4 regions of the Streptomyces sp. NPDC048644 genome follow, and region 3 is predicted to be linked to each of the others. Evidence: riboswitches for the same ligand, from Rfam matches in the RefSeq annotation. Region 3 holds a riboswitch; each other region holds the start of a gene.
What was found. Region 3 has a riboswitch for cyclic di-AMP ahead of ACGFNI_RS27960 (NlpC/P60 family protein). Riboswitches for the same ligand answer to the same signal wherever they lie in the genome.
Positions count from the first base shown of each region.

Region 1: linked by a shared signal. The riboswitch ahead of ACGFNI_RS12580 (transglycosylase family protein) and the one ahead of ACGFNI_RS27960 (NlpC/P60 family protein) in region 3 are both predicted to bind cyclic di-AMP.
Region 2: linked by a shared signal. The riboswitch ahead of ACGFNI_RS15150 (M23 family metallopeptidase) and the one ahead of ACGFNI_RS27960 (NlpC/P60 family protein) in region 3 are both predicted to bind cyclic di-AMP.
Region 4: linked by a shared signal. The riboswitch ahead of ACGFNI_RS04665 (C40 family peptidase) and the one ahead of ACGFNI_RS27960 (NlpC/P60 family protein) in region 3 are both predicted to bind cyclic di-AMP.

Region 1 is NZ_JBICVO010000005.1:35,937-43,218, forward strand. Features, by position in the region: gene ACGFNI_RS12560 (exopolyphosphatase) at 1-625, opposite strand, end outside; gene ACGFNI_RS12565 (DUF501 domain-containing protein) at 622-1,191, opposite strand; gene ACGFNI_RS12570 (septum formation initiator family protein) at 1,302-1,760, opposite strand; gene eno (phosphopyruvate hydratase) at 2,013-3,299, opposite strand; gene ACGFNI_RS12580 (transglycosylase family protein) at 3,793-4,476, opposite strand; cyclic di-AMP (ydaO/yuaA leader) riboswitch at 4,481-4,689, opposite strand; gene ACGFNI_RS12585 (transglycosylase family protein) at 4,908-5,891, opposite strand; gene ACGFNI_RS12590 (cytochrome P450) at 6,247-7,282, opposite strand, start outside.
Region 2 is NZ_JBICVO010000006.1:17,887-25,168, reverse strand. Features, by position in the region: gene ACGFNI_RS15160 (PP2C family protein-serine/threonine phosphatase) at 1-36, shown strand, start outside; gene ACGFNI_RS15155 (DUF2332 domain-containing protein) at 79-1,170, opposite strand; cyclic di-AMP (ydaO/yuaA leader) riboswitch at 1,607-1,758, shown strand; gene ACGFNI_RS15150 (M23 family metallopeptidase) at 1,770-2,951, shown strand; gene ACGFNI_RS15145 (aldo/keto reductase) at 3,091-4,032, shown strand; gene ACGFNI_RS15140 (hypothetical protein) at 4,133-4,435, opposite strand; gene ACGFNI_RS15135 (YDG/SRA domain-containing protein) at 4,534-5,481, shown strand; gene ACGFNI_RS15130 (PrsW family intramembrane metalloprotease) at 5,710-6,936, opposite strand; gene trmB (tRNA (guanosine(46)-N7)-methyltransferase TrmB) at 7,165-7,282, opposite strand, start outside.
Region 3 is NZ_JBICVO010000015.1:60,401-67,682, reverse strand. Features, by position in the region: gene ACGFNI_RS27960 (NlpC/P60 family protein) at 199-1,383, opposite strand; cyclic di-AMP (ydaO/yuaA leader) riboswitch at 1,391-1,575, opposite strand; gene pcrA (DNA helicase PcrA) at 1,875-4,334, shown strand; gene ACGFNI_RS27950 (peptidoglycan DD-metalloendopeptidase family protein) at 4,411-6,126, opposite strand; gene ACGFNI_RS27945 (esterase/lipase family protein) at 6,386-7,198, opposite strand.
Region 4 is NZ_JBICVO010000002.1:134,331-141,612, forward strand. Features, by position in the region: gene ACGFNI_RS04655 (ATP-dependent Clp protease proteolytic subunit) at 1-506, shown strand, start outside; gene ACGFNI_RS04660 (hypothetical protein) at 513-818, shown strand; cyclic di-AMP (ydaO/yuaA leader) riboswitch at 1,150-1,351, shown strand; gene ACGFNI_RS04665 (C40 family peptidase) at 1,356-1,829, shown strand; gene ACGFNI_RS04670 (LysE family translocator) at 1,942-2,616, opposite strand; gene ACGFNI_RS04675 (LysR family transcriptional regulator) at 2,688-3,605, shown strand; gene ACGFNI_RS04680 (ATP-binding protein) at 3,657-4,085, opposite strand; gene ACGFNI_RS04685 (8-amino-7-oxononanoate synthase) at 4,423-5,649, opposite strand; gene bioB (biotin synthase BioB) at 5,795-6,970, shown strand; gene ACGFNI_RS04695 (adenosylmethionine--8-amino-7-oxononanoate transaminase) at 6,963-7,282, shown strand, end outside.

The DNA.
Region 1 (7,282 bases), on a different contig from region 3:
CCAGCGGTACGGCCTCCTCGGCGTGGTCGAGTGCCGCGTCGATGTCCGCTCGTATCGCGGCGATCTGCTCGGCGCTCGGCGGGTCGCTGACCTCGCCGTCCCGCAGCAGGTGCCGCTCCGTCATCCGGACGCAGCCGATATCGACCGACCGCGCGGCCCGCACGGAGTCCGAGCCGAGCACGAACTCGGTGGAGCCACCGCCGATGTCGACGACCAGGTACGGCTTGGTGAGATCGGTGCGGCCGGTCAGCTCCTTGGTGGCGCCGGTGAAGGAGAACTCCGCCTCCTGGTCGCCGGTGATCACCTCGGGCTCGACGCCCAGGATGTCCAGCACGCCGCGGACGAAGTCGTCGCGGTTCTCGGCGTCCCGGGAGGCCGAGGTCGCCACGAACCTGACCTGCTCGGCGCCCAGTTCCTTGATCACCGCCGCGTAGTCCCGGCAGGCGGCGAAGGTGCGCTCCAGCGCCTCGGGCGCCAGCCGCCCGGTGCGGTCCACGCCCTGGCCCAGCCGGACGATCTGCATCCGGCGGTCCAGCTCCTTGAGCTCACCCGTCGCCGGATCGGCGTCGGCGACCAGCAGGCGGATGGAGTTCGTACCGCAGTCGATGGCGGCTACCCGCTTCATTCCGCGTCTCCTTCGGGGGCGCCGGCGTCCCGCGCCGCATCCGGGGTGTCCTGGCACGGCGAGACGCACGGGCCCTTGCGCCACCACTCCGGCAGCATCGCGATGGCCTCGTCGCCGAGCGGGTTGACGCCGGGACCTGCCGCCAGCGAGTGGCCGACCAGGACGTGCAGGCACTTGACCCGGTCCGGCATCCCGCCGGCGCTGGGGAAGCCCTGGAGCACCTCGATGGCGTCCCTGCGCCGGATGTAGTCCTCGTGCGCGGCGCGGTAGGCGGCGGCCAGTTCGGGGTCGGTCGCCAGCCGCTCGGTCATCTCCTTCATCACGCCGTTGGCCTCCAGCGTGCCGATCGCGGAGGCCGCGCGCGGGCAGGTGAGGTAGTAGAGCGTGGGGAAGGGCGTGCCGTCCTCCAGGCGCGGGGCGGTCTCGACGACGTCCGGCTGTCCGCAGGGGCAGCGGTGCGCGATGGCCCGCAGGCCGCGCGGCGGGCGGCCCAGCTGCTCCTTGAAGGCGGCGATGTCAGCGGCGGTGGGTTCGGTGGGCTCGGTCTGGGGCGGGGCGGTGTCCATGTGCGCTTTCGGTGGGATCGGGGTCCGCGGGCGGGCGGGGGCCGGTGCGGCACGTGCGCCGCCTGCGGCGGGGACAGGTCGGGTCGGGGCGGGCGGGACGGTCCGGTCGGTCACCTCTTGTCGGCCGAGTCGACGCCGTCCCAGAGATTCTTGTACCAGGGCCGCTCGGCCGCCCCCGCGCCCTTGCGCCCGGCGCCCGTACCGGCGCCGGTGCCGTCCTGGACGAGGTAGCCGGTCTCCCCCGGCCTGACGAAGTGCAGATGCAGCCTGGCCTGCTGCTCGACGTACGCGGGGTCCTGCCAGCGCGCCTTCTCGTCGCGCAGCCGGTCCAGCGTCCGGCCCGCTTCCTGGGCCTTGCGGCGCTGGTCGGCGATGTCCGAACGCTGCGACACGTACTGCCTTATCGGGTACGCGAGCGCCACGACGAGGGAGCACATCACCAGGGCCAGCAGGGCGGCGCGGCCGGTCAGCCGGTTGCGGCGGGGCCGCCGGGCGCGGTAGACGCGGGCCGCCGCCTGTTCACCGAGCGCCTTGAGCCGGGTCGCGGTCGAGAACCGGTCAGCGGGCACGTCGCCTCCCCTGGATTGCCGTCTTCGCGGAGGTACGAACGTACGCTCCGCGGCCACGCTCCGCGCCGGTCCTGGCCGTTCGGAGACAAAGCCGTCCCCGGCAACGGTACGGGACCGCTGCCGGGGACGCTGCGAGGCGGGACGCCACGCTCGGGCCGATCGGCCCTGCCGTTCCGGTCAGTTCGCGGGGCGCCGCGGCTGATCGGTTCGCAGGGTGCTGTGCCTGATCAGTTCGCGGGGCGCTGTGCTTGATCAGTTCGCAGGGCGAAACCGGGGGAAGGCGGAGCGGCCGGCGTAGACGGCGGCGTCGTCGAGGATCTCCTCGATGCGCAGCAGCTGGTTGTACTTGGCGACGCGCTCGGAGCGGGCCGGGGCGCCGGTCTTGATCTGGCCGCAGTTGGTGGCGACGGCGAGGTCGGCGATGGTGACGTCCTCGGTCTCGCCGGAGCGGTGCGACATCATGCACTTGAAACCGTTGCGCTGGGCCAGCTCGACGGCGTCCAGGGTCTCGGTCAGCGAGCCGATCTGGTTGACCTTCACCAGCAGCGCGTTGGCGGAATTCTCCTCGATGCCGCGGGCCAGGCGCTCGGGGTTGGTGACGAACAGGTCGTCACCGACGAGCTGGACCTTGGCGCCGAGCTTCTCGGTGATGACGTGCCAGCCGGCCCAGTCGTCCTCGAACAGCGGGTCCTCGATGGACACGAGCGGGTAGTCGGCGACGAGGCCCTCGTAGTACTCGGTCATCTCGGCGGCCGAGCGGTCCGAGCCCTCGAAGGCGTACTTGCCGTCCTTGTAGAACTCGGACGCGGCGACGTCGAGCGCCAGCGCGATGTCCTGGCCGGGGACGTAACCGGCCTGCTGGATGGCCTCCAGGATCAGGTCGAGCGCCTCGCGGTTGGAGCCGAGGTTCGGGGCGAAGCCGCCCTCGTCACCGAGACCGGTGGAGAGGTTGCGCTCCTTCAGGACCTTCTTGAGGGTGTGGTAGACCTCGGCGCCCCAGCGCAGCGCCTCGGAGAAGGACTCCGCGCCGATCGGGGCGATCATGAACTCCTGGATGTCGACGTTGGAGTCGGCGTGCGACCCACCGTTGAGGATGTTCATCATCGGGACGGGCAGGACGTGCGCGTTCGGGCCACCGAGGTAGCGGAACAGCGGCAGGTCGCTGGCCTCGGACGCGGCGTGCGCGACGGCGAGGGAGACGCCCAGGATGGCGTTGGCGCCGAGGGAGCCCTTGTTGTCGGTGGCGTCCAGGTCGAACATGGCCTGGTCGATCAGCCGCTGCTCGGTCGCGTCGTAGCCGACCAGCTCCGGGCCGATCTGCTCGATGACGGCGAGGACGGCCTTCTCGACGCCCTTGCCCTGGTAACGGCCGGGGTCGCCGTCGCGGAGCTCGATGGCCTCGAAGGCGCCGGTCGAGGCGCCGGACGGAACCGCGGCACGGCCGGTGCTGCCGTCGTCGAGGCCGACCTCGACCTCGACCGTGGGATTACCTCGCGAGTCGAGAATTTCGCGGGCTACGACGACGTCGATGGACGGCACGTTGTCTCCTTCATGGGTGTCTGGAGTTCTGCAGCACGAGCCTAACGGCCTGTTGCCGTTCCGCTCGCCCTCAGCCCCCTCGGCGGGAGGAAGAGTGACCCAAAGGCCCAGTTCGCAGGAGTTCGGGCAGCTTCGTCCGCCGGGCGGGAGAGCAGCTGTAAGGGGCGGTCACGTCGCTGTGTCCGGCACCAGGGTACGGAACGGAGAGACCCCGCCGCGGCGCGATGCGGGGACGAACGCGCCGGACGGGGTATCCCGCGGGGAGAAAACGGGCAGAGCGGGATGAGTAGGAGCGAGAGGGAACTCAATGCGCATTGCGTGCATTTGATGCAGCCCGGGAGATATGAGCGAACTCCCGGGCGCGCTCCGGCTCTTCGGCCCTCGCCGCCTCCCGGGCGAGCGGTTCGCGCGGACCGCCGTACGCGCGAACCGCTGCGGTCATCCGGGAGGAGGCACCGGGCACGGAGCCCTCAAGGCCCTGCCAGGGGTGGGCTCAGATGCTGAGCTTCTGGCCCGGGAAGATCAGGTTGGGGTTGCCGCCGATGACGGACTTGTTGTTCGCGTAGACGGACTTCCAGTTGGTGCCGTGCGCCTTGGCGATCTTGGCGAGGGTGTCGCCGGACTTGACGGTGTAGTTGCCGTGCGGGTCGGACTTCGGCACCGGCTGGGACTTCTGCTGCTGCGGGGCCGGAGCCTGCGGGGCGGGGGCGCTCTTGTGCTGCGGGGCCGGGGTCTCGGCCTTCTGCTGCGGGGCGGCCTTGGTCGTGCCGGAGCCCGAGGAGGTGTCGACGCTGGCGGCGGGGCCACCGGAGGTCAGGTTGCCGGCGCCGGCGCAGGACCAGGCACCCGGGCCCTGGATGGCGAGCAGCTTCTCGGCGGCGGCGATCTGCTGGCTCTTGGTGGCCAGGTCGGCGCGGGGCGCGTACTGGGTACCGCCGGCGGCGGCCCAGCTGGACTGCGAGAACTGCAGGCCGCCGTAGTAGTTGTTGCCGGTGTTGATCGACCAGTTGCCGCCGGACTCGCACTGGGCGACGGCGTCCCAGGTGGCGACCGAGGCGGCGGAGGCGGAGGAGGCGCCCATCAGCGGGACGGCCACAGCGGCACCGGCGACACCGGCGAGGGTGGCGACGCGGACGGCCTTGGACGGACGACGGTGCTTGCCCTTGTTGATCAGCATGGTTCGTTTTCCTCACCGACGCCTACGAGGTGAGCTGTCGGGTTCGGGCTGTGAGCTGCCCGGCCGTGTGTGCTTCACACACGTCTTCACCCCAAGCCGGCTGACCCGCTTTCACGGGCGGGGCCGGCACTTACCTTGGTTCCCCCGCTCCTGCCTTCGGCGCTTGCGCGTCGACCGCCTTCACCCACCGGCAGGATTCGGCGTGTGAGCGAAGGGCCCGCTTTGGCGAGCGGTCCTGACCGTAGACATGAACCCCTGTGCGGTTCAAACCCCGTTTTCTGCACCCAGTTGACCGCCAATAACCGCAGAGCGCTCATATTTCCGCAGGTAGGGCGCGGTATGGATTCAGTGGACGGGTCGGACACCGCAGGCGTCAACGAGAGCCATGTCTCACTTTCACCAAAAGGGGCAAAAGCCGACTAACTACCCGCTCAGCGCCCGAGATCGAGATGCTGTCCGGGGTGGATGAGGTCCGCGTCGGAGCCCACGACCTCGCGGTTGCGCTCGTACAGCGCGGGCCAGCCGCCGGGCAGCTCCCGGGCCTCGGCGATGGCTGACAGGCTGTCACCGGGGCGCACGGTGTAGTCGCCGCGAGCCGGCTGCGTACGCTCCCCGTCACCCCGCGAGGCGTGCCGCCCCGAGGTCCTGCCGCCGTCGTCCGTACCCTCGCCGCCGCGGTGCTTGCCGGGCGGCGTCGGGTCGGGGCTCCCGCTGCCGGGCGTCGCGGAGTCGCCGGAGCCGTCGGACGCGTCGGAGTCGCCCGCGCCTGGCGCCTCGTGATCGCCGTTCGCGCCCTCGCCCTTGCCGTCGTGGCCGCTGCCGTCGCCCTCGGTGTGCCCGGAGTCCGGTGCACCGGGGCGGGGGGTGGCGTCGGACGGGTCGGTGGCGGGGTCGTGCGAGCCCGAAGTACCGGACGGGTCCGAGGTGTCCGACGGGTGCGACGGGTCGGACGGGTCAGGTGAGGGGGGTGAATCGTGTGAACCGGAAGTATCGGTCGGGTCGGCCGGATCGGTCGCGTCGTCCGTGCCGCCTGCGCCCTGGCCGTCGTGGTCCGTGGGGGCGGGGGTCGGCGCGTCGGTGCTGCCCGGATCGACGTCCGGTGCGCGGCCTCCCCGGGAGAGGCCGGCGTCGACGGCGCAGCCCGGCCAGGCGCCTGGGCCACGGTCGTCCAGGATCTTTTCGGCCACGGCTATCTGCTGGGCGCGGCTGGCCATGTCGGGGCGCGGCGCGTACGCCAGGCCGCCGTACTCCTGCCACAGGTCCGCGGTGAGCCGGAGACCGCCGTAGCCGTCGCCTGACGCACCGCTCCACACCCCGCCGCTCTCGCACTGGGCGACGCGGTCCCAGGCGGCGGTGTCGGCGGCGTGTGCGGAGCCCGCGCCGAGCAGTGGCATGGCGATGCCGGCGCCGGCCACTCCCGCCGTGACAAAGAGGGCCGGTGCCTGACGGGGTCGACGATGGCGGCCGTTCCCGGAGCGCATGCGGTTGCCTTTCGAGCGGCGTTGAGTTGTCGCACCGGCGGATGCCGGCCGGCCGAGGCTTCGGCGCGGCCGTCCCGCCGGGGCGGTCGAGCACAGGTTCGGTCGAAAGGTAGCCGGGCTCACGGGTCGTCACAAGCCGGTGTAGCGGAGATCACGTAGAGGTCACGTAGCTGACGCACCGTCAAGAAATCGGCTGTCACGGCCCTCATCAGGCACGTCGCCGAGCCGGTAGCAGACCGGCCCGCGCGGCCGTCAACCGGGCCCGCCGCCGGGCCGGTTCCCGGCCCCGTCACGGTGCCGGGGTGAACTCCACCGGGAGGGACCGCAGTCCGCGCATGATGAGCCCGCCGCGCCAGCGCAGCTCGTCGGGTTCGGCCGCGAGCCGGATGTCGGGCAGCCGGGTCAGCAGCGTCGCGAGGGCGGCCTGGCCTTCGAGCCTGGCGAGCGGGGCGCCCAGGCAGTAGTGGATGCCGTGCCCGTACCCCAGGTGCGGGTTGTCGCGCCTGGCCAGGTCGAGGGTGTCGGGCTCGTCGAACCGCTCGGGGTCACGGTCGGCGGCGGCCAGCACGACGAGTACGGGGTCGCCCTCGGCTATCCGCGCCCCGCCGATGGTCAGTTCCTCGGTGGCGAACCGCCAGGTCGCCAGCTCCACCGGGCCGTCGTAGCGCAGCAGTTCCTCGATGCCGGTGGCGAGCAGGCCGTCGTCGCCCGACGCCAGGGACTTCTGGAGCAGGGCGCGCTGTTCCGGGTGGCGCAGCAGGGCGTAGGTGCCGTTGCCGATGAGGTTGACGGTGGTCTCGAAGCCGGCGAAGAGGAGGATGAACGCCATCGCGGCCACCTCGTTCTCGGTGAGGTGCTCGCCGTGGTCGGACGCGCGGATCAGGCCGGAGATGAGGTCCTCGCCTGGGGCCGCCTCGCGGGGCAGTTCGGCGCGCTTGCGGTGGATCAGCTCGGCGAGATAGCCGCGTATCTTCTTCACCGCCTTGGCCACGCCGCCGCGCGGCCCGCCCGCCTGGCCCGCCTTGGTGTGCCGCAGCATCATCCCGGCCCAGTCGCGGAAGTCGTCCTGGTCCTCGCGCGGTACGCCCAGCAGGTCGCAGATCGCGTAGATGGGCAGCGGGAAGGCGAACTCGTGGATCAGGTCGGCCTCGCCGCGGGCCGCGAAGGAGTCGATGAGCGCGTCGGTCAGCTCCTGGACGCGCGGGGCGAAGGCGGCGACCCGGCGCGGGGTGAACGCCTTGGAGACCAGGCGGCGCAGCCGGGTGTGGTCGGGCGGGTCGATGTTGAGGAGGTGGGTCATCAGGTTGGCGCTGCGCTCGCCGGGG
Region 2 (7,282 bases), on a different contig from region 3:
GCGCTGCTGGCGGTGCAGCGGCCACTGCCGGCGTAGGGCGTGGCCGGTGGGCGTCGCGGCGAGGGGCGGCGGTGGTGCCTACGCCGTCCCCGCCACCCAGTGCAGGCTCCGGCCGTGCTGCCCGGTGAGGGCGACAGGACGCTCGTCCAGGGAGAGCGTCAGCAGCGGCTCCCGCTCCGCCGGGCCGAGCGCGTCGCTGTGCGGGGCGGCGATCCACGGCAGGACGGAGTGGTGCTCCTGGGAGATCCAGTGTCCTGCCCCCGCCCGCTGGGCGAGCAGCTCCCGCACGCTCGCGGCGAACCGCTCCCGGCGGTCCGGTGGCAGGTAGGTCAGTACGGCGGTGTGGAAGACGACCAGCGTGGCGTCGGCCGGCGCTTCGGCCGCGAGCGCGGGCAGTTCGTCGACGAGGTCGCCGCGCACCATCCGAGGGCGCGGCGCTCCCCGTACGGCGTCGACGGCGGCCGGGAGGTGCTGCGCCCGCTCGGTCGCCCCGGGCCAGATGAGCGCCTGGAGCCAGCGCAGCGCGTCGGGGTCACCGACCGGATCCAGCGGATTGAGGTCGATGCCGCCCCGCCAGACGACCTCGGGCAGCCGTCCGGGCGGGGCCGCCCAGTCGTCCGGCACCCGGGCCTCCCGGCTCGTACGGCACCGGAACGTCACCGGGCTGCCGGACGGGCCGACCTCCACGGCCGCGCCCGCGTCCCCGCCGTCATCGAACGCGTACCGGTAGCGGTCCGGGTACAGGCACAGGCCGGCCGACGCGCCGACCTCCAGGAGGGCCAGCGGCTGGGGGAGGCGGGCCAGCAGCGGGAGGAGGGTGGCGCAGCGGGCCGGTTCGTTGGTCTGGGTGGCGCGCCGCATGATCACCGCGCGGACCTCGTCCCAGTGCCTGATGGTCCACTCGCGCCAGCGGCGGTAGGCGAGGTCGCCGCGCGGGCCCTGCTCGGCGTGCGGGCCGTCGAGATGGCGGACGGCGGCGAGGAGGAGGTTGGGCTGCTGCTTGTTGCCGGGCGGCAGCGAGCCCGCCAACAGCTCGCAGAATTCCGGGTCCTGGCTGATCCGCGCCGTCAGTTCCTCGTGGGCCTCGCACTGCCCGCGCGCCTGCCACCAGGAGAAGTCCCGGTAGCGATCCGCCAGTGTCTGCCCGTTGTTGACGAAGTTGACGACCATGATCAGACGCTACTTCCCTCACGTTCCGTGATTGCCGCGCACCCCTCTGCATAACAAGTGATGCACAATCACGCGCAGCCCGTTTCCCGCCGGACGGTCAACTCGCCCTGTTTAGAACCTTGGTGGGCCCATAAGTCCAGGCCAAAGCTGGTGAGTAGGGGATGCGGATTCGTGAGAACGCTTGGAAATCCGCGGCCATCTCTATTACTGTCCGATAACGGAGCGCGGTCGTCCCAGCCGTCGCAAGAGGCGGCACCGTGCGCCGACGCTGAATCCTGCAAGCGCTCTTCGGGCGCCTCGGGCATCACGGGCACCACCGCTGGTCACGACCTGCACGTTCACCGCAGCATGCCGCGATACGCCGCAGTACCGCAGCATCGAAATTTCACGAACTGCCGTGAACTGCAGGGAATTTCCGTGAACTACGGGAAACGCCCTGGAATGTCGGATGGATCCCGAACCGCGCGGAGGGAACCGGGGAACCACCACCATGGGGTGAATCGGACGCCTCGCGCCAGAGGCCGCCCGTAGGAGACCTTCCTGCTCCGAACCCGTCAGCTAACCCGGTAGGCGAGAAGGAAGGAAAGGAGTGCGCCCCCGTGGCGTCCAACAGGTCTGCCCCCGAGGCTCCGTCCGCCTACGCCCTCGACGACACCGCCCCCTTCGACGGCCCCCGGCCGTCCGGCGGCCCCGGCCGTGCCGACGCAGGTGAAGGACCGTGGGAGGAATGGAACCCCACCGAGGAATCCGTCCGCGCCGCCCGCGGCAAACACCGGGTCGCCAAGCAGCGCAGCGGGGGATTCGCCCGCGGTGGCACGGTCCTCGGTGTCGGCGTCATCGCGGCGGTCGGCGCCGGCGGGATGGCCACGGCCGAGGGAAAGCCGCCGGTGCCGATCTCCGTGCCTGACCTCGGCGCGATCACCGACGACCTCTCGGAGAAGCTGCCGGACGCCGAATCCCTGCCCGGCATCGGCCCCCTCATCTCGGACGACTCCGACGCGGCAGCCGACACCGCGGCCGACTCCGCCGCACCAAAATCCGGCACCCACGCCACCTCCGCCACCCACGCCACCTCCGCCACCCACGCATCGGCACCGCTCTCCTCCGCCGGCCTCACCCCGGACGACGGCACCCAGGGGACGGGCGGCGCGGGCGAGGCGCTGCGCAGCCGCATCCTCCAGCAGGCCGACGCGCAGCAGAGCGCCGCCGAGCGTGACGCCCGTGACGCGGCCGAGCAGTCCGCCGTCGAACAGGCCGAGAAGACCGCTTCGGCGGCGCAGAAGAAGGCCGCGGCGGCCAAGGAGGAGGCGCGGGCCGAGGCCGAGCGCGAGGCGAAGGCGGCGGCCCACAAGAAGGCGGAGGCCGAGCGGCTCGCCGAACTCGCCAAGAGCTACCTCCTCCCGGTCACCTCGTACACCCTCACGGCGAGCTTCGGCCAGGCCGGCGACCGCTGGGCGGCCGACCACACCGGCCAGGACTTCGCCGCCCCGACCGGCACCCCCGTCAAGGCGGTGCACTCCGGCACCATCACCCAGGCGGGCTGGGCCGGTTCGTACGGCTACCGCGTCGTCCTCACCCTCGACGACGGCACCGAACTCTGGTTCTGCCACCTCTCGTCCATGGTGAAGACCTCGGGCAAGGTCGGCACCGGCGAGGTCATCGCCCGCGTGGGCGCCACCGGGAACGTCACAGGACCCCACCTCCACCTGGAGGTCAGGCCGGGCGGCGGCGACCCCGTCGACCCCATGCCCTGGCTGCGGGACCACGGCCTGAAGGTCTGACACCGGGCGGGGCTGGCACGGCGGTCACGGCACGGCCGGTCGGCGGGGCGGGCCCGGTAAGGCGGGTCCGGCACGGCTGATCGGCCGGAGGCCGGGCGGGGCCGGAATATTCCCTTCCCGCCCGACGCTGCAATCACGCATGACCGTTTCACGCAAGAACCTCGGCTCGCTGTCCGTCTCCCCGCTCTCCCTCGGTGGCAACGTCTTCGGCTGGACGGCCGACGAAGCCGAGTCGTTCGCCGTGCTCGACGCGTACGTGGCGGGCGGCGGCAACTTCATCGACACCGCCGACGCCTACTCGTTCTGGGTCGAGGGCAACAAGGGCGGCGAGTCCGAGACGGTGATCGGCAACTGGCTGGCCGCCCGCGGCAACCGCGCCGACGTCGTCATCGCCACCAAGGTCGGCGCCCAGCCGGGACTCAAGGGCCTGTCCACCGCGACGATCAAGAAGGCCGTCGACGGATCCCTGAGCCGCCTGCGCACGGACTACATCGACCTCTACTACACGCACTACGACGACGAGTCGGTCGAGGTCGCGGAGTTCCTCACCGCACTCGACGACCTCGTCAAGGCCGGCAAGGTCCGCGAGATCGCCGCGTCCAACATCTCGGCGCCGCGTCTGGAGGAGTCCCTGGCCTGCTCCGACCGCGAGGGCCTGGCCCGCTACGTCGCCCTCCAGCCGCACTACAACCTGGTCTCGCGCGACACCTACGAGGGCGAACTGGCCGACGTCGCCGCCCGCCACGGCCTCGCCGCCGTCCCGTACTACGCCCTCGCCTCCGGCTTCCTGACGGGCAAGTACCGTCCCGGCACGGACATCGACAGCGCCCGCTCGGCCAAGGCCGCCCAGTACCTGGCCACCGACCGCGGCCCCCGCGTCCTCCAGGCCCTCGACACCGTCGCAGCCGCCCACGACGCCGAGATCGCCACCGTCGCCCTCGCCTGGCTGGCCGCCCGCCCCACGGTCGCCGCCCCCATCGCCAGCGCCCGCACGGTCGCCCAACTCCCGTCCCTCCTCGCGTCCTTGGACCTGACCCTCACGGACGCCGAACTGACGCTCCTGAACGAGGCGTCGGCCTGACGCGAACCCCCGTACACCGGGGCGGGCACGACAGCCGTACGGGCCGGGGCGCGACTGCCGCCCCGGCCCGTACGGCCGTCCTCGTACGCGCTCCCGCGCCTCACACCCGCCGGTCGGCCACCAGCCACGACACAAGCGCCATCCCGCCCGCCACCGTGAACACCGAAGGCCACGCCCCGACCTTCTTCGCGAGCGGATGCGACCCGGCAAACGCCGCCACATACGCCCCACCCAGCACAGCCGCAGCCTTCCCCCCAGCCTTCTCCTGCCACCCCTTGACCGCCACCGCACCGGCGGCAGCCAGCACTGCCCCACCCAGGGGCCGCTTTTTTGTCCAGCGGGCTACGGCGTAGCCGCCTACGAGGCCACTCGCCGCCACAACTGCCGTTGGCACACCAGCCACCGCTACAACCTCCTCATGAGGGACAACGTCTCTGAGCCTACGCTCGGCAGTTCCAACCCGAGTGACATAGCGATCAAGTTGTGGGCAGAATTCCCCGCATGGCGAAGGCAAAATCAAAGAACCCTGTGAAGTTCGGTCCCCCTGAGGGGGTCGTTGAAGGGCAGCATTTCGAGAGCCACATGGAGCTGCACGCGTACGGCGTGCACCGACAAAAAGGGCGGGGAATCTCCGGTACTGCGCGGGAAGGCGTCGACTCCATCGTGCTCTCCGGTGGCTATATCGACGACGTCTACGGTGACGACGAGATCATCTACACCGGCGAGGGCGGACGCGACCGGAAGACGCAGTGCATGGTGGCCGACCAGACCATGGATACGCCTGGAAACGCCGGGTTGTTGCTGAATCAAGCCCTCGGAAATCGAGTCCGTGTCATTCGAGGGTTGGACATCAAGCGACAGAAGGCCACAGGCGGCTATCGGTACTGTGGCCTGTACCGGGTGGCCGAGAGCTGGAAGACCGTTGGCAAGGAAGGCTTCCGCATCTGCCAGTTCCGACTCGTCAAGGTCGGGCCCGATGAAACGGTCAAGCCGCAACCCGTATCGCCGGACGGTGACACGAAAACCGACCTGGAAGAGCAGTTTCGTCGGACCGTCGCTTACGAGCGCCTGCTGCGCGACTCTGCGGTGGTGCGGAACGTTAAGGAGTGGTACCGCGACACCTGCCAAATGTGCGATGTGCGGCTGGTGGTGTCCCCCGATGACAAGGCAATCAGCGAGGCTGCGCATATCCAGGCGTTGGGGAAACCTCACAACGGTCCGGACACGATAGAGAATGTGCTGTGTCTCTGCCCCAACTGCCACGCGCTGTTTGACCGAGGGGCTCTCCAGTTGACCGATGACTTCGATGTGATCGATGGTCTGACGCAGAAGTTCAAGTACGCGTTGACGCGGGTCAAGGAGCACCAGATACAGGTGAGGTACCTACGCCAGCATCGGAGCCGGTGGGCGGAACGTCCCTCTCAGCCCGAGCTCCCAGAGCAGCCGTGAGCGCCAGCCGCCCCTACGGTTGATAGCGCTCTAGGTTGGAGCCTCGCTGGGCACACGGGCGGTACAGGCAGAATTGTTGGCCGTGCCTCGTGTGTGGGTGAGCAGAGCACTGAGCGTGGGCGGCACGACGACATGACGACGGCCCCCGATTGGGGGCCGCTCGTTTTGGTCAAGGTCACCGTTGCCAGGTCGCTGATATACATGACGGCCCCACCCGGTGGTCGAGCGTCACTCTCTAGAGCCAGGGGAGCCGGAAGCGTCTGGCCCGGCGCCGCGGTGTAGGCCAAGAAGGCGCCGATCTGGCAGTTCCCGGCCTTCCACACCCCCCACCTCCCACGCATGCAGCAACGCCGGTTCCGCCACTGGTTTGTGGTGCCACAGCTCCCGGAGGAGGGCGGTCTCGCGTTCGGTGAAGTGGGGGGTGGGGCCCATGAGATGAGCCCGGCGGCGGTGGAAGGAGAGGGTGGTGGCGAGGGTGGTGTAGGTGGTGACGGCTTGGGCGGCGGTGGGGCCGTGGGTGTGGCGGGCCAGGTCGCGGGCGAGGGTTCGGGTTTTGAGGGAGGAGAGGGCGGCGGGTTCGGTGGGGGTGAGCCAGCCGGTGGCGGTGTACGGGGCGAGATAGCTGTGCAGGGACAGCAGTTCCTGGCGGCGGGCCCAGAGGGCGAACCAGGTGACGGTGAGCAGGACGGGGACGAAGAAGAGGCCGTAGACGGTGAGGAAGCCGAGGTCGCCGAGGGAGGAGGCGGCGTTCCAGACGGCGTGCAGGAGGACGGCGGTCAGCAGGCCGAAGAGGACGAGGGCGACGCGGGACGCGCGGCGGTGCGGGTAGCGGGTGGCGGCGGCGCCGAAGCCCAGGCCCGTGAGGATGGTGAAGAGGGGGTGGGCGAAGGGGGAGACGACGATGCGGAGGAAGAAGGTGCCGGCGGTGAGGGAGTTGAGGCCGGTGTGGCCCATCGAGAGGTCCTGGCCGAAGGCGCTGCCCAGGTAGAGGACGTTCTCGGTGAAGGCGAAGCCGGTGGCGGTGATGCCGGCGATGACGATGCCGTCCGTGATGCCGTCGAAATCGCGTCGGCGGAAGCGGTAGAGGAGCAGGACGGCGGCAGCCTTGGCGGTTTCCTCGACGACCGGCGCTATGACGTTCGCGCCCCACGCCTGGGTGGAGGAGGGGGAGGCGTGGGTGAAGGTGGTGTCCAGCCAGTCGGTGGCGAAGCCGTTGGCGAGGAGCGCGACGAGGGTGGCCGCGCAGGCGCCCCAGGCGAAGGCGAAGGCGAGGTTGCGCCACGGCTCCGGTGCGATGCGGCCCAGCCGGCGGAACGCGGCGATCAGCAGCGGTACGGGGAAGGCGGACAGGCCCAGGCCGACGAAGAAGCCCTCGGTTCCGGTCTGCCGGCCGATGATCACCAGGATGAGCACGCCGGACCCCGCGAGCAGCAGAATCAGCGCGGCCGTGCGCACGGCCTTGTTGTGCCAGGGCGCACGCCTTCGGGGAGCGCCCGCGTACGCGGAGGCGTACGGGCGGGGCTCGGGCGCCTCCGCCGGTTGGGGCGGAAGCGACGGCGGCGGGGGTGGGTGCACCCGTCGACAGTAACGAGGGGCGCGGGTGCCGGGCCGGGGCGCCCGCCCCCCCCTCTACCGGTCGCCTCTTCTACCGGTCGCCCCCTCTGCCGGTCGCCCGCCCCGCCCCTACACAGGTCGGCGGCGGAAGAGCAGGTCGTGGACGGTGTGGCCCTTGTCCAGGCCCTGGCCTTCGAACTTGGTGAGCGGGCGGAAGTCCGGCCGGGGTGCGTACCCGGAGTGGAGG
Region 3 (7,282 bases):
GCTGCGCCCCGTATGCCGCACGGTGAACCGCGCGGCCCTCGCGTCGTCAGCCGTTCCGGCCGTCCGACCGCCCGAGGGCCGCGCGGTTCTGTGCTGTGGGGGGTGGTGCGTGGGGTGCTGCGGGTGGTTCCTGGGGTGTCGCGGGGGGAGCGGTCCCGACGCGACCGAGGTGTCGCGGGGGAGCGGGCCCGACACGGCCTACGCCGGGCGGATGCTCCCGTAGATCGGCATGTAGTAGATCGACTCCACCCGCACGCTGGCGCCCGGCTTCGGGGCGTGGATCATCTTGCCGCCGCCTATGTACATCCCGACGTGGCTGATGTCCTTGAAGAAGAACACCAGGTCGCCCGGTTGCAGGTCCTTGGTGGCCACCCGCTCGCCGGTCTTCACCTGATCCCACGTCGTACGCGGCAGGTTCACCCCGGCCGCCTTCCATGCCGCCTGCGTCAGGCCGGAGCAGTCGTAGGAGTTGGGGCCCGTCGCGCCCCAGACGTACGGCTTGCCCATCTGGGCGCGGGCGAAGGCGAGCGCCTTCTTGGCCTTCGTGAGGGACGTGCCGTCGTCGGATCCGCCGCCCGAGTCGCCCGAGCCGCCTGAACCGTCTGAACCGTCTGTCGAGCCGCCACCGGACCCGCCGTCGCCCCCGCGGTCGCCCCCGTGCTCCTGGCGTTCCTTCTCGGCCTGCCGGCGCGCCATGTCGTCGGCCTTGCGCTTGGCGGCTTCCTCCTTCTTGCGCTCCAGCTCGGCCAGCCGCGCCTTCTCCTGGGCGGTCAGCCGGGACAGCAGCTGCCGGGCCTCGGTCAGCTTGCCCTGCACCGTCCGCTTGGACTCCTGGAGGGAGGTCTGGGACTCCTGGAGCCGTTCCAGGCTGTGGACGGCCTCGGCGCGTTCGTGCGCTGCCGCCGCCTGCTGCTCCTGGTAGTCGGCGACCGCCTGTTGCTGACGTCCGGTCAGCCGCTCCATGAGGTGGCTGCGGTCGGCGAACTGCTGCGGGTCCTTGGCGAGTATCAGCTGCGCGGTCGGGCTCATGCCGCCGGTGCGGTACTGCGCGGAGGCGTAGGTGCCCAGCTCCCGCCGGGACGCGTTGAGTTTGTCGGTGCGCTTCGCCGCGGAGTCCTGGAGTTCGGTCACCTTCTCGCGCCGCTGCTCGGCGTGCTCCTTGGCGGCGTTGTACTTCTGGGTCGCCACCTCGGCCTGGCGGTAGAGGTCGTCGACGTTCTTCTTGACCTCTTCGACGGTCGGCCGGGGGCTCCTGGGGGCCGCTTCGGCTGACTGCGACAGCAGTGTGACCGAGGCGAGTGCTGCGGTGGTGATCCCGACCGCCGTGCGGCGGCTTCCGGGTGAGGCGAGGACGCGGGTGCGCGGCTTGCGATGCGACGCCAAGGCCGGCGACTCCTTCCGTGGACCGCCTACCGGGTTAGCTGTCGGGTTCGGGCGGTGTCGCAGACGGAAGGCTTGCCCTACGGTCCGTACGCCCGCGCGCGGCGGCCGTACCGATCGATTCACCCCGGTGGTGCTGGTGGGTCCCCGGCTCCGGGTGCCCAGGGGCAGGGCCGGACTCGGCGGAGGCGACCCGTGCGCACGCTGTCGTACGCGGGGATGCGGGCTGCCCGAGCGAGCACGGTAGCCAACTCGTGTGGCTCCTGTGAAGGCTGATGTTCGAATTGCCCGAAACCTTTTCGTGACCTGAAGGTGAGGCGACGGTGATTGCGTTGGATGTCGGTTTCGGGCAGTGCGGGGAAGCCTCGGGGCGGCTCCTGTGAAGACGGCTCCACGTCTCCGAAACGGATTCTGCACGGCCGGGACGCTTCCCGTGCGGCCGTTCCCGGACTTCGGGACCGGATGTCAGTGGGGCCGCCTAGACTCGGTGGGCGATGAGCAGCCTCTTTGACGACAGCTTCCTGGCGGATCTCGGCCCGAAGGGCGAGCACCCCCCGCCCCCTCCCGAGGACGAGCACGGCCCGGCCCCGGAGGAGGTTCCGCACGACCTCTTCGACGGGAAGTTCGACGCCCCCGTGCCCCGGGAGGCGTACTACCGCGACGGCGCTGCCCGCCCCGCGGTCGATCCGGCCGCCCTCCTGGAGGGGCTCAACGACGCCCAGAAGGCGGCCGTGGTGCACACCGGCAGCCCGCTGCTGATCGTCGCGGGCGCCGGATCCGGCAAGACCCGGGTGCTCACCCACCGCATCGCGCACCTGCTCGGCGCGCGCGGCGTGCACCCCGGCCAGATCCTCGCGATCACCTTCACCAACAAGGCCGCGGGCGAGATGAAGGAGCGCGTCGAAGAACTGGTCGGCCCGCGGGCGAACGCCATGTGGGTCTCCACCTTCCACAGCGCCTGCGTCCGCATCCTGCGCCGCGAGTCCAAGCAGCTCGGCTTCACCTCGTCGTTCTCGATCTACGACGCCGCCGACTCGAAGCGCCTGATGGCCCTGGTCTGCCGCGATCTGGACCTCGACCCCAAGCGCTTCCCGCCCAAGTCCTTCAGCGCCAAGGTCTCCAACCTCAAGAACGAGCTCATCGACGAGGAGACCTTCGCGGGGACGGCTGCCGACGGCTTCGAGAAGACCCTGGCCGAGGCGTACGCGATGTACCAGGCGCGGCTGCGCGAGGCCAACGCCCTGGACTTCGACGACATCATCATGACGACCGTCAACCTCCTCCAGGCGTTCCCCGACGTCGCCGCCCACTACCGCCGCCGCTTCCGGCACGTCATGGTCGACGAGTACCAGGACACCAACCACGCGCAGTACACCCTCGTGCGCGAGCTGGTCGGTCCGCCCGAGTCCGCCGCCGAGCTGTGCGTGGTCGGCGACGCCGACCAGTCGATCTACGCCTTCCGCGGCGCCACGATCCGCAACATCCTCCAGTTCGAGGAGGACTACCCCAACGCCACGACGATCCTCCTGGAGCAGAACTACCGCTCCACGCAGACGATCCTCAGCGCCGCCAACGCCGTCATCGAACGCAACGAGAACCGCCGCCCCAAGAACCTCTGGACACAGGCAGGCGAGGGCCCCAGGATCACCGGCTACGTCGCCGACACCGAGCACGACGAGGCGCAGTTCGTCGCCGACGAGATCGACCGGCTGACGGACGCGGGCGATGCCAGGGCGGGCGACGTCGCCGTCTTCTACCGCACCAACGCCCAGTCCCGTGTCTTCGAAGAGATCCTCATCCGGGTCGGGCTGCCCTACAAGGTCGTCGGCGGCGTCCGCTTCTACGAGCGCAAGGAGGTCCGCGACGTCCTCGCGTACCTGCGCGTCCTCTCCAACCCCGAGGACACCGTCCCGCTGCGCCGGATCCTCAACGTCCCCAAGCGGGGCATCGGCGACCGCGCCGAGGCGATGATCGACGCCCTGTCGCTCCGCGAGAAGATCAGCTTCCCGCAGGCCCTGCGCCGGGTCGACGAGGCGTACGGCATGGCCGCCCGCTCGGCCAACGCCGTCCGGCGCTTCAACACGCTGATGGAAGAGCTGCGCACGATCGTCGAATCCGGCGCAGGACCGGCCACCGTCCTGGAGGCGGTCCTGGAGCGCACCGGCTACCTCGCCGAACTCCAGACCTCCACCGACCCGCAGGACGAGACCCGGATCGAGAACCTCCAGGAACTCGCCGCCGTGGCCCTGGAGTTCGAGCAGGACCGCGGCGAGGACAACCCGGGCACGCTCGCCGACTTCCTGGAGCAGGTCGCGCTGGTCGCCGACTCCGACCAGATCCCCGACGAGGAGGAGGACGGCAGCGGCGTCATCACCCTGATGACCCTGCACACCGCCAAGGGCCTGGAGTTCCCCGTCGTCTTCCTGACCGGCATGGAGGACGGCGTTTTCCCGCACATGCGCTCGCTGGGCCAGACCAAGGAGCTGGAGGAGGAGCGCCGGCTGGCGTACGTCGGCATCACCCGCGCCCGCGAACGGCTCTACCTCACCCGCTCGACGATGCGCAGCGCCTGGGGCCAGCCGTCGTACAACCCGCCCTCGCGGTTCCTTGAGGAGATCCCGGAGGCGTACGTCGACTGGAAGCGCACCGGGCCCGCGACGCCGTCCGCCTCGATGGGCGGGCTGTCATCCGGCGGCTTCGGCTCCGGCGGAGGAACGGGCTCCGGCTTCTCGTCCTCGCGCGCCAAGGGGCCGAGCGGTTTCGCGACCCGGCGCTCGTCCGACCGGCAGGTCGTCGCGCTGGCCGTCGGCGACCGCGTCACCCACGACAGCTTCGGCCTCGGCACGGTCGTGGGAGTCAAGGGCAGCGGCGACAACGCCGAGGCGACGATCGACTTCGGCGGTGAGAAGCCGAAGCGGCTGCTGCTGCGGTACGCGCCGGTGCAGAAGCTCTAGAGCCCGCGGCCGTTCCGTCGGCCCGCCGCCGTCAGGGCGTCGGGCCGGGCGGGGCCGGTCAGTTCGGGGCGGCCGGTCAGTTCGGGTTGAGGCCGTGGCTGTGCAGCCAGGGCAGCGGGTCGATCGGTGAGCCGCCCCCGGGGCGCACCTCGAAGTGCATGTGCGGCCCGGTGGAGTTGCCGGAGCTGCCGGAGTACGCGATCTGATCGCCGGCCTTGACCGACCCGGAGCGGACCTTGGTGCTGCTGAGGTGGCAGTACCACGTCTCGGTGCCGTCGGGCGCCGTCACGATCGCCATGTTGCCGTACGCGGAGTTCCACTGGGTGCGCACGGTGCCGTCGGTCGCGGCCATCACGGGAGTGCCGTAGCCGACCGGGAAGTCGATGCCGGTGTGCACGGACATCCAGTTGACGCCGGCCTGGCCGTAGAGGGCGCTCAGCCCGTGCTGCTTGACCGGCAGCAGGAACTTCGGGCGTTCGGCCTCCTTGCGGGCCGCTTCCTTCGCCTTGCGTTCCTTCTCGGCGGCCTGCCGCTCCTTGAGGTCGATCCGCTCCTGGGTACGGCTCGCCCGGTCGGCGAAGTCGTCGGCGCCCGCGCTGAGTCCGGCGAGCTGGGTGTCGAGCTTGTTGTTCGCCGTGGACGGTTTGACGCCGCCCGCGTCCGGCGCGCCCTGGCTGGCCGCCTCGTCCTTCTCCTCCCCGCCGAACCCGCCGACGGCAGCAGCGGCGACGGCGCAGACACCCATCGCGGCGACCGACGGTACGGCGACGGTCAGCAGCGCCGACCGCTTGGCTGTGCGGCGGCGGCCCCGGCCGCGGACGGCCTTGGGGCCCTCAGGGGCGTCGGGCGTGACTGCCGTGACGACCGGAGTGGCCTGGGTCAACGCCTCGGCCACCGCGGCCGATGCGCCGCGCGGGCGCCCGGCGGGCGCGGGCGGTCCGGAGTCGTCGCGCGGCGGGCCCGCCTGGGCAGGGATGGTCGCGGTCGGCGCCTGGTCCACCGTCGGCCACACCGCGGTGGCGTCGTGGCCGATGGCCTCCTGGACGGCGGTGGCTTCGTACCCGCCGGTCCCGTACGCGCCGGATCCGTAGGCGGTGCCGTGGTCGTACCGGGGCTCGTCCTCGCCCGGTGTGCCGTACCCGCCGGTGCCGAGGCCGTCGTCGAAGGCGGTGGTGTCGAAGGCGCCCGTGCCGTACGTCCCGGTGCCGTATGCCGCGGGGGCGGCGGCCTGATAGCCGCCGGTGTCCTGGCCGTTGGGGTGGTAGCCAGGTGCCGCGTAGCCGTGGGTGTCGTAGCCCGGTGCCTCATAGGCGGTGTGGGCGTACGGGTCGTAGCCGGAACCGTCCGGCTGCGCGCCTGCCGAGTCGTGGCCGTAGGCGTCGGCTCCGTACGTGTCCGTGGGGAAGGCGCCCGTGCCGTATGTCCCGGTGTCGTAGGACGCGGTCCGGAAGGAACCGGTGTCGAAGGAGCCGGTGTCGTACCCGCCCGGTGGGTAGCCGCCCGCCGGGTATCCGCCGGTGCCGTCGGCCCCGTAGGACTCCGCTCCCTGGGCCGCGCCGTGCTGAGTCGTGCCGAACGAGCCGGTGGCGTAGGGGTCGGCGCCGTACTGCCCGGTGTCGTACGAACCGGGGAGGGAGCCGAAGAGCGGGTCGCCGCCGCCGTATTCGGCGCAGCCGTTCGCGGCAGCGGTGTGCTGCTGCCCGTAGGAGTCGTAGGCCGGATAGTGCGCATACGAGGCGTCCGGAGCGGGACCGGTCGGAAGGGGAGCCTCCGACGGGTGACGGTCGTTCACCACCAGCTTCTCTTTCGCCTCGGCAGCAGGAGAATTAGCGGCGACTGTACCCGGCGGTACACGACGGCGACAATCTTGCGGGGGTTTCCGGCTCGGCCGGGCCGGGCATTTGGCCGCCTTTCGGCGGTGCCACACCTCCTCTTGGCGTCGCGTTCGAGGCCCGTTCGACGTCAGCGCGGGATCACGCCACCGAAAGGCAGCCGATAAGCCGCCAACGGGTCGTCAGCGAGATGCCTTTGCCTGCCGGAAGGCATCCAATTCAAGCCACCGAAATGGTGTCCATGGCGTGATCGGGCTCTTCCCTTACGGTCAAAACCTCATGTATTCCGGCAGCGACCGAGGCATTGACCGGTAGCGCGAGATGTCCGACACCTGAGATCTGCACGTTGTGCGCGATCAAATCCGGGTGATCGATTCGTGCGGTGGCGGGCGGCACCATGATCTGGTCCTGATCACTCCAAAACGCGACGAAATGGGTCGGGCAATTCGGCGCCGGAAGCGCCAACTCCGAGATCACCGTGGAATCCGGGCGCAACTGGCGTACGAGGGGGTGCGCCGACAGCAGCGGCGCGACGCGGGTGCCGGAGTGCGGGGTGCCGAGGGTGACGACGGTGCGCACGCGGGCGGCGCCGCCCAGACGCTGCACGTAATAACGGGCGATGAGCCCGCCGAGACTGTGCCCCACGATGTCCACCCGCGGCTGTCCGGTCCGTGCGCAGAGCTCCGCCACATGCCGGCCCAGCAACTCGGCCGCCTTGCGCAGATCGCAGGTCAGCGGCGAGTAGTTGAGCGCTTCGACGTGCCGCAGGCCCTGGCGGCGCAGCGAGCGGCGCAGGAGGACGAAGACGGAGCGGTTGTCGATGAAGCCGTGGAGGAGGAGAACGGGCGGGGGAGCGGGAGCGGTGGGTGCCGGTGTGGAGGGCGTGGGCTGCTCCTGGGTGATGCCGGTGGGGTAGAGGGCCAGGTGGCCGGCGAGTACCAGCAGTTCGGTCAGCGCGCTGCGCAGCGACAGGGCGTGCGGACGGATCAGGCGGCAGGTGTCCGGTGTGGAGGGGAAAGGTGTGGCGGCCATGGCCGACCTCCCGTGCGGCAGGGGAGGCTGCGTGCCCCCGGATGCCCTTGGGGGAAGCCGAAGGCGAAGGGTGAGCCTGTGGTG
Region 4 (7,282 bases), on a different contig from region 3:
ACGACGCCTCGGCCAACGACGTGATGGCGCAGTTCATGTACCTCGAACACGCCGCCCCCGAGCAGGACATCTCGCTCTACATCAACTCCCCCGGCGGCTCGTTCACCGCGATGACCGCGATCTACGACACGATGCAGTACGTGACCTGCGACGTCGCGACGGTCTGCCTGGGCCAGGCCGCGTCCGCCGCCGCGGTACTGCTGGCCGCCGGCGCCCCGGGCAAGCGGCTGGCGCTGCCGGGCGCCCGGGTGCTGATCCACCAGCCCGCCCTGAGCGAGCCGGTCCAGGGCCAGGCCACCGATCTGCGCATCCAGGCGGACGAGTTGCTGCGCACCCGCGACAAGCTGGAGGAACTGCTGCAACGGCACACCGGCATGCCGCGCGAACGGATCGCCGCCGACATCGAGCGGGACAAGATCTTCGACACCGGCGCCGCCCAGGAGTACGGCCTGATCGACGGGGTCACCCGCGCCCGCAAGACCTCCGCGGCGACCGGCGCACGGTGACGTCGGGTGCCGACGCCCGAACTCCCTCCGCTGCCCGCACTGACCCGGGCCGAGGGCGAACTGATCGACCGATACCTGGAAGTCCTGGACCTGCTGGGCCGGATCAACCCGGCGCGCGGCGGGCACACCTACGGCGGGCTGCGGGCCGCCCAGGCGCTGGCGAGCAGGGCCGCCGGACTGCGGGACGCGCTGGCGCTGATGCACGAGCGGGGCGAGAGCGAACTGCACGGCGGGACGCTCGGCCGGGCACTGCGGACACTCGACGGCGAGCGCCGGGCCCGGCTCGTCTCGGTGCCGCCCGATGACACGTGAGGCGGCGGCCACCTACCGGGACCGCACACGGTGTCGCCGGGCACCGGGCGTGCGACACGTCCCCCGCCCGGCTCGCCCGGAAGGGCTAGCACCGAAGTCCGCGACGAACGGCGCCCGGATTGCGGCACGTCGCCTTGACCCCGGCGCCGCACCGGGTTCCACACCTGGTCCCGGCCCTGACCCCGGACGCTCCCGCACACCGCGAACGGCACGACTCACCACATGGCCCCCATGTGACGAATGTCACATGGGGTCATTTCAGCGCTTATTTCGGGCGCCGCATGCGTAACGATCCCTTCGACGACAAGACCCCGCCACAGCGACGGGGCGGTCCGGACGGGCGCCTAATCCTGCCGCCGTCCCGGATGTCCGGTCGACGTGGTTGGAACGGCAGGAGCGGAGGACCCGAGCACGACGGGGCCACGGCCGCCACGGCCGACGGGCTCCTTGGGGTGAAGCCGTACGCACGGCCGGGCATCTTCGCCTGCCCGAACCCGACAGGTCCTCCTTCGCAGGCGACTGACGAAGGGTTCGCTCATGGCTGTACGCAGGCACGTACCGACAGCAGTGGCCCGCGCCGGAACGATTTCGGCTCTGGCACTGGCCACCGTCGGCGGCATCATCCCGACGCCCGGAGGGACCACCGACGCCGAAGCGTCGAGCGTCTCGTCCGCGGCGCTGCGGATCGCCGCCTCCAAGAAGGGGGCGCCGTACCAGTACGGCGCCCGGGGCCCCCACCGATTCGACTGCTCGGGGCTGACGCAGTATGCGTTCAAGCACGCGGGCAAGAAGCTGCCGCGCACCGCGGCTGCGCAGTACAACCGCACCCGGCACCTGCCCGCCTCGTCCCGCAGGGTCGGCGATCTGGTCTTCTTCCATGCGGGCAGGGGCGTTTACCACGTCGGGATCTACGCCGGACGGGGCCGCATCTGGAACGCGCCCAGGACCGGCACCGTCGTCCGCCTGGACAAGATCTGGAGCAAGGCCGTCTGGTACGGGCGGGTCAGGTGAGCGGTCGCCCGCCACCCGCACCGCGTTGAGATAGCCGAACTCCCTTACATCTGCCCGCCGTTGGCTTTCCGGGAGGCGCTCGGCGGCGGCCGTCCGCGTGTGTGCGGCGCGGTCAGGCGAGCGCCACCTCGACGAGGAGGACGCCACCGAGCGTGGTCAGCAGGGCGCCGGTGGTGGCCTCCAGGGCACGGGTGACCCGCGGGCGGCGCAGCCAGTTGCCGAGGCGGTCGACGAGCAGCGCGACGGCGGGGAACCACACCAGCGCCATCGCGACGACGATCGTGGCGAGCAACAGGGTGCGCGGCAGCGCGGGCTGCCCCTCGGGGACGAACTGCGGGAGCAGGCTGAGGAAGAGCACCGGCGCCTTGGGGTTGAGCGCGTTCGTGAGGAAGCCCTGCCGCAGGCTCCGTCCGACGCCGGTGCGCGCTTCCTGCTGCTCGGCGGCCTCATCCCCGGGACGTGCCGCGGCGTCCTCGTCCGCCGTGGGCGCCGCGTCGGCAGGACCGCGTACGACGGCCAGCAGTGCGCGGCCTCCGAGGTAGAGCAGATAGGCGCCGCCGAGTACCTGAACGGCGCCGAACAGCACGGGCACGGCGACGAGCACGGCGGCGAGCCCGGCGACCGCGAGGGCGGTGTGCACGAGCAGCCCGCCCGCGACCCCGACCGCGCAGGCCACCCCCGCCCGGCGCGAACCGAGTGCGTTGCGCACCACGACCGCGAAGTCCGCGCCCGGCATGGCGACCATGCCGGCCGCAACTCCGGTGAAGGTGATCAGCTGTCCGTCCATGAGGCAATCCTCGCTGGTCAGAGCCTTTAATGGGGAGTGGCAATCTTCTTCGTCGGGCTAAAGAGGTTCTTATGTACGACCCCACGCGACTGGCCGCTCTGGTGGCGGTCGCGGAGGCCGGTTCGATTTCACGGGCCGCCGACCGGCTCGGCTACACCGCGCCCGCGCTCTCCCAGCAGCTCGCCAAGCTGGAGCGGGAGGCCGGGACGACGCTGCTGGTGCGCCACCACCGCGGGGCGCGGCTGACGGCCGCGGGGGAACTGCTGCTGGTCAGGGCCCGGCGGGCGCTGGACGAGCTGGATCTGGCGCGGCACGAGCTGGCGCAGCTGGCGGGCCTGTCCGGCGGCCGGCTGCGGGTGGGCACGTTCATGACGGCCGGTACACATCTGCTGCCGCCCGCGCTGAGTGCGTTCCGCCGTGCGCACCCGGATGTGGAACTGAGCGTCACGGAGTACGAACCGCCGCTCGGCATGCGGGCGGTGGCGCTCGGCGAGGTGGATCTGGCGTTGACGCACGCCTACGCGCCTGGCGACCCGATGCCCACGCCCGAGGGGCTGCGGCTGGAGCCGCTGCTGACCGAGGAACTGGTGCTCGTCACGGCTCCGGGGCACGCCCTGTCGGCGGGCCAGGGACGGCTGCCGCTGTCCGGTCTGGCCGGACAGCCGCTGGTCAGCATGGCGCCCGCCAACCCTCACCGACGCGGGGTGGAGGCGGCGCTCGCGGCTGCCGAGGCGAGCGTGGCGGTGCGCTGCGAGTCACCGGGGTACGAGGTGGTGTGTGCGCTGGTGAGCGCGGGCCTGGGGGTGGCGGTGGTGCCGGAGATGATGGCGACCGGTTCGGTGACACCGCTGGGTGTCCGCCGGCTGGAGCCGCCCGAGCTGCACCGCACGGTCTCGGTGGCCTACCGCCCCGGTGGCGGCTCCCCGGCCGCCGACACCCTGCGGGCGCTGCTGCGCGGCGCGTTCACCCGTGGCGGCTCCGTGCAGTGAGGCCGTGCGGCGGCCTGCCCGGTGGCGGGCGGGTGGTCAGGAGGCGGGTGGTCAGGGTCCGGTTGCCGTCCAGGGCAGGGAGACCCAGACCGTTTTGCCGCCCTGGTGGGTGGGTTCGACCCTCAGCCGGCCGCCGGCTTCCGCGGCGAGGAAGCGGATGATGACCAGGCCGCGTCCGTTGTCCTGCTGCACCGCGGCGGGCAGCCGCTGCGGCCACCGCGGATGGCTGTCGGTGACGCCGATGCGGAGCTGTTCGTCGCGGTCGAGCCGCAGCTCCACGGTGAAGACCGGGGAGCGGCCCAGGGTGTGCTGGACGGCGTTGGTGGCGAGTTCGGAGACGATCAGCCGGACGGTATCGGCGCGCACCGCGTGCGCCGGCAGACCCCATTCGCCGAGCACATCGCTCACATAACCGCGGGCCAGCCGCACGGAGGCGGGCTCGCTCGGCAGCGTGAGTGAGGATTCCTGGTGGTCTGCCATCGCGACGCCGTCCTTTTCCCACCGAGGCTCGATTCCGGCGCACCGACCAGGGAGCGAGCTGCCGATCGGACACCGATTCGGCCTCGGACTGCTGCTGTGCGTCAGACTGCCATCCATGCTGCTGGTATGACGCCGATCCACCACGATATGCCCATATCTGTCGCTCAATGCGGTGAACTCTGCTACGCGAGAACGGATTTGGGCGGCGGGACCGCACGCCGGCCCGTCGGTACCGGCCCCCCTGCGGCACCGACGAACGCTGTACCCGCCTCATACTCGCCGGGCGGTGCCGGTAAACCTCTGGAGAGGGGCAGCACCTCCGGGGCGTGCGGCGGCGTCAGCCTCGGGGCGCGGCGGCCACGACCGTCTCGACGGCGCTGTCGATCTGCGCGTCCGTCAGGTCCGCACGGGCGGTGAGCCGCAGCCGGGAGATGCCGTCCGGCACGGACGGGGGGCGGAAGCAGCCGACGACGAGCCCGGCTTCCCGGCAGCCGGCGGCCCAGCGGACGGCCTGTTTCGGGGACGGGGCGCGCACCGAGACCACGGCGGCGTCCGGGCGTACGGCGGTCAGGCCCGCGGCGGTGAGGCGGCGGTGCAGCTGCGTGGCGACGGTACGCACCCGGTCGACGCGCGCGGGTTCGCGGCGGAGCAGCCGCAGCGCGGCCAGTGCGCCGCCGACCGCCGCGGGTGCCAGGCCGGTGTCGAAGATGAACGTCCGCGCGGTGTTGACCAGATGCTCGATGACGCGGGCCGGGCCGAGGACCGCGCCGCCCTGTCCGCCGAGGGACTTGGAGAGGGTCAGGGTGGCGACCACGTCGGCGTCACCGGCAAGGCCCGCGGCGGCCGTCGCGCCGCGCCCGCCGTCGCCCAGTACGCCCAGTCCGTGCGCGTCGTCGACGAGCAGACCCGCGCCGTACGCCCGGCAGACGCCGGCGAGAGCGGGCAGCGGGGCCGCGTCGCCGTCGACGGAGAACACCGCGTCGGTCACCGCGAGCGCCCGGCCTTCGTGGTCCGCCAGCGCGGCGGCCACCGCCCGCGGGTCGGCGTGCGGGACGACGGCGGTACGGGCCCGGGAGAGCCGGCAACCGTCGATGAGGGAGGCGTGGTTGCCCGCGTCGGAGACCACGAGGGCGCCGGACCCGGTGAGCGCGGTGACGGCGGCGAGGTTCGCGGCGTAGCCGGATGACAGCACCAGGGCGGCCTCGAAGCCGCAGAAGGCGGCGAGTTCGGATTCCAGCCTGGCGTGCAGTTCGGTACTGCCGGTCACCAGCCGGGAGCCGGTGGCGCCCGCGCCCCAGCGGTGCGCGGCCTGGGCTGCGGCGCGGGTCACCTCGGGGTGCCTGGCGAATCCGAGGTAGTCGTTGCAGGCCAGGTCCAGCAGCGCGGAATCGGCGGAGCGCGGGCGCAGGGTGCGGACCAGGCCCGCCCGCTGCCGCTCGGCACGCGCCGTATCAAGCCAGTCGAATGCCGCGCCGAACGTCTCGCGTACGGGGGCCGCTGCGAGGTCGGCGGGCGGCACGGCGCGTGCGTCCCGGGTCTGCGGCGGTGCGGTGTCCTGCGGCATCGGCATCCTTCTCGATTGTGGGCTGTCGATAGACGTTAGCGGTCGTTACACCCGCCCACAGTGTGGTGATACCCACACTCCGAGCCAGGGTCGTTGTGGGAATCCTCCTTGGCCCGGGGCGGTGCCGTACGTCAGGATCAACGCCATGGAGCTGCTGAACACTCTGGTGGACAAGGGGCTGCGGCGTGAGCTGCCGACCCGTGAAGAGGCCCTCGCCGTACTGGCGACGTCCGATGACGAACTGCTCGATGTGGTGGCCGCGGCCGGAAAGGTGCGCCGTCAGTGGTTCGGACGGCGGGTGAAGCTCAACTACCTCGTCAACCTCAAGTCGGGCCTGTGCCCCGAGGACTGCTCGTACTGCTCGCAGCGCCTCGGGTCGAAGACCGAGATCCTCAAGTACACCTGGATCAAGCCCGATGACGCGTCGAAGGCGGCAGCCGCGGGGGTGGCGGGCGGCGCCAAGCGCGTGTGCCTGGTGGCCAGTGGCCGCGGGCCGACCGACAAGGATGTGGACCGGGTGTCGGAGACCATCTCCGCCATCAAGGAGCAGAACGAGGGCATCGAGGTGTGCGCCTGCCTCGGACTGCTCTCCGACGGCCAGGCCGGGCGGCTGCGGGAAGCCGGGGCTGACGCCTACAACCACAACCTCAACACCTCGGAAGCCACGTACGGCGACATCTGCACCACCCATGACTTCTCGGACCGCGTGACGACCGTGCAACAGGCCCAGGCGGCCGGCCTGTCGGCCTGTTCCGGGCTGATCGCCGGGATGGGTGAGACCGACGCCGACCTGGTGGACGTGGTCTTCGCGCTGCGCGCGCTGGACCCCGATTCGGTGCCGGTGAACTTCCTCATCCCGTTCGAAGGCACCCCGCTCGCCGAGGAGTGGAACCTCACGCCGCAGCGCGCGCTGCGCATCCTGGCCATGACCCGCTTCGTCTGCCCGGACGTCGAGGTACGGCTGGCGGGCGGGCGTGAGGTGCATCTGCGGAGCATGCAGCCGCTGGCGCTGCACCTCGTCAACTCCATCTTCCTCGGCGACTATCTGACCAGCGAGGGCCAGGCGGGCAAGGACGACCTCGCGATGATCGCCGACGCGGGCTTCGAAGTGGAGGGCGCGGACACCACCACCCTGCCCGGACACCGCGTCCAAAGCTGCGGCGACGAGGGCGGCTGCCACGACGGGACGCCGGGCGCCTGCCACCCCGCCCAGGACGCGCCGCCCGCCGCCACCGCGCCCGCGCCGTCCGACGAGGCCCGCCGCGGCCTGGTCTCGGTACGCCGCCGGGGCGCCGGCACCGAACTGCCGCCCAATGCCTGAGGTGTTCTCGCCGGGCGACCTGCTCGCACTCGACCGGCAGCACGTGTGGCACCCCTACGGGCCGATGCCGGGCCGTAGCACACCGCTGCTGGTCGAGTCGGCCGCCGGCGTCCGGCTGCGGCTGGCCGAACCCGCCGGTGGCCACGCGGAGTTGATCGACGGGATGTCGTCCTGGTGGTCGGCGGTGCACGGGTACAACCACCCCGTACTCAACGACGCCGCGCACGACCAACTGGGGCGGATGAGCCATGTGATGTTCGGCGGGCTCACCCACGAGCCCGCCGTACGGCTCGCCAAACGGCTGGTCGACAT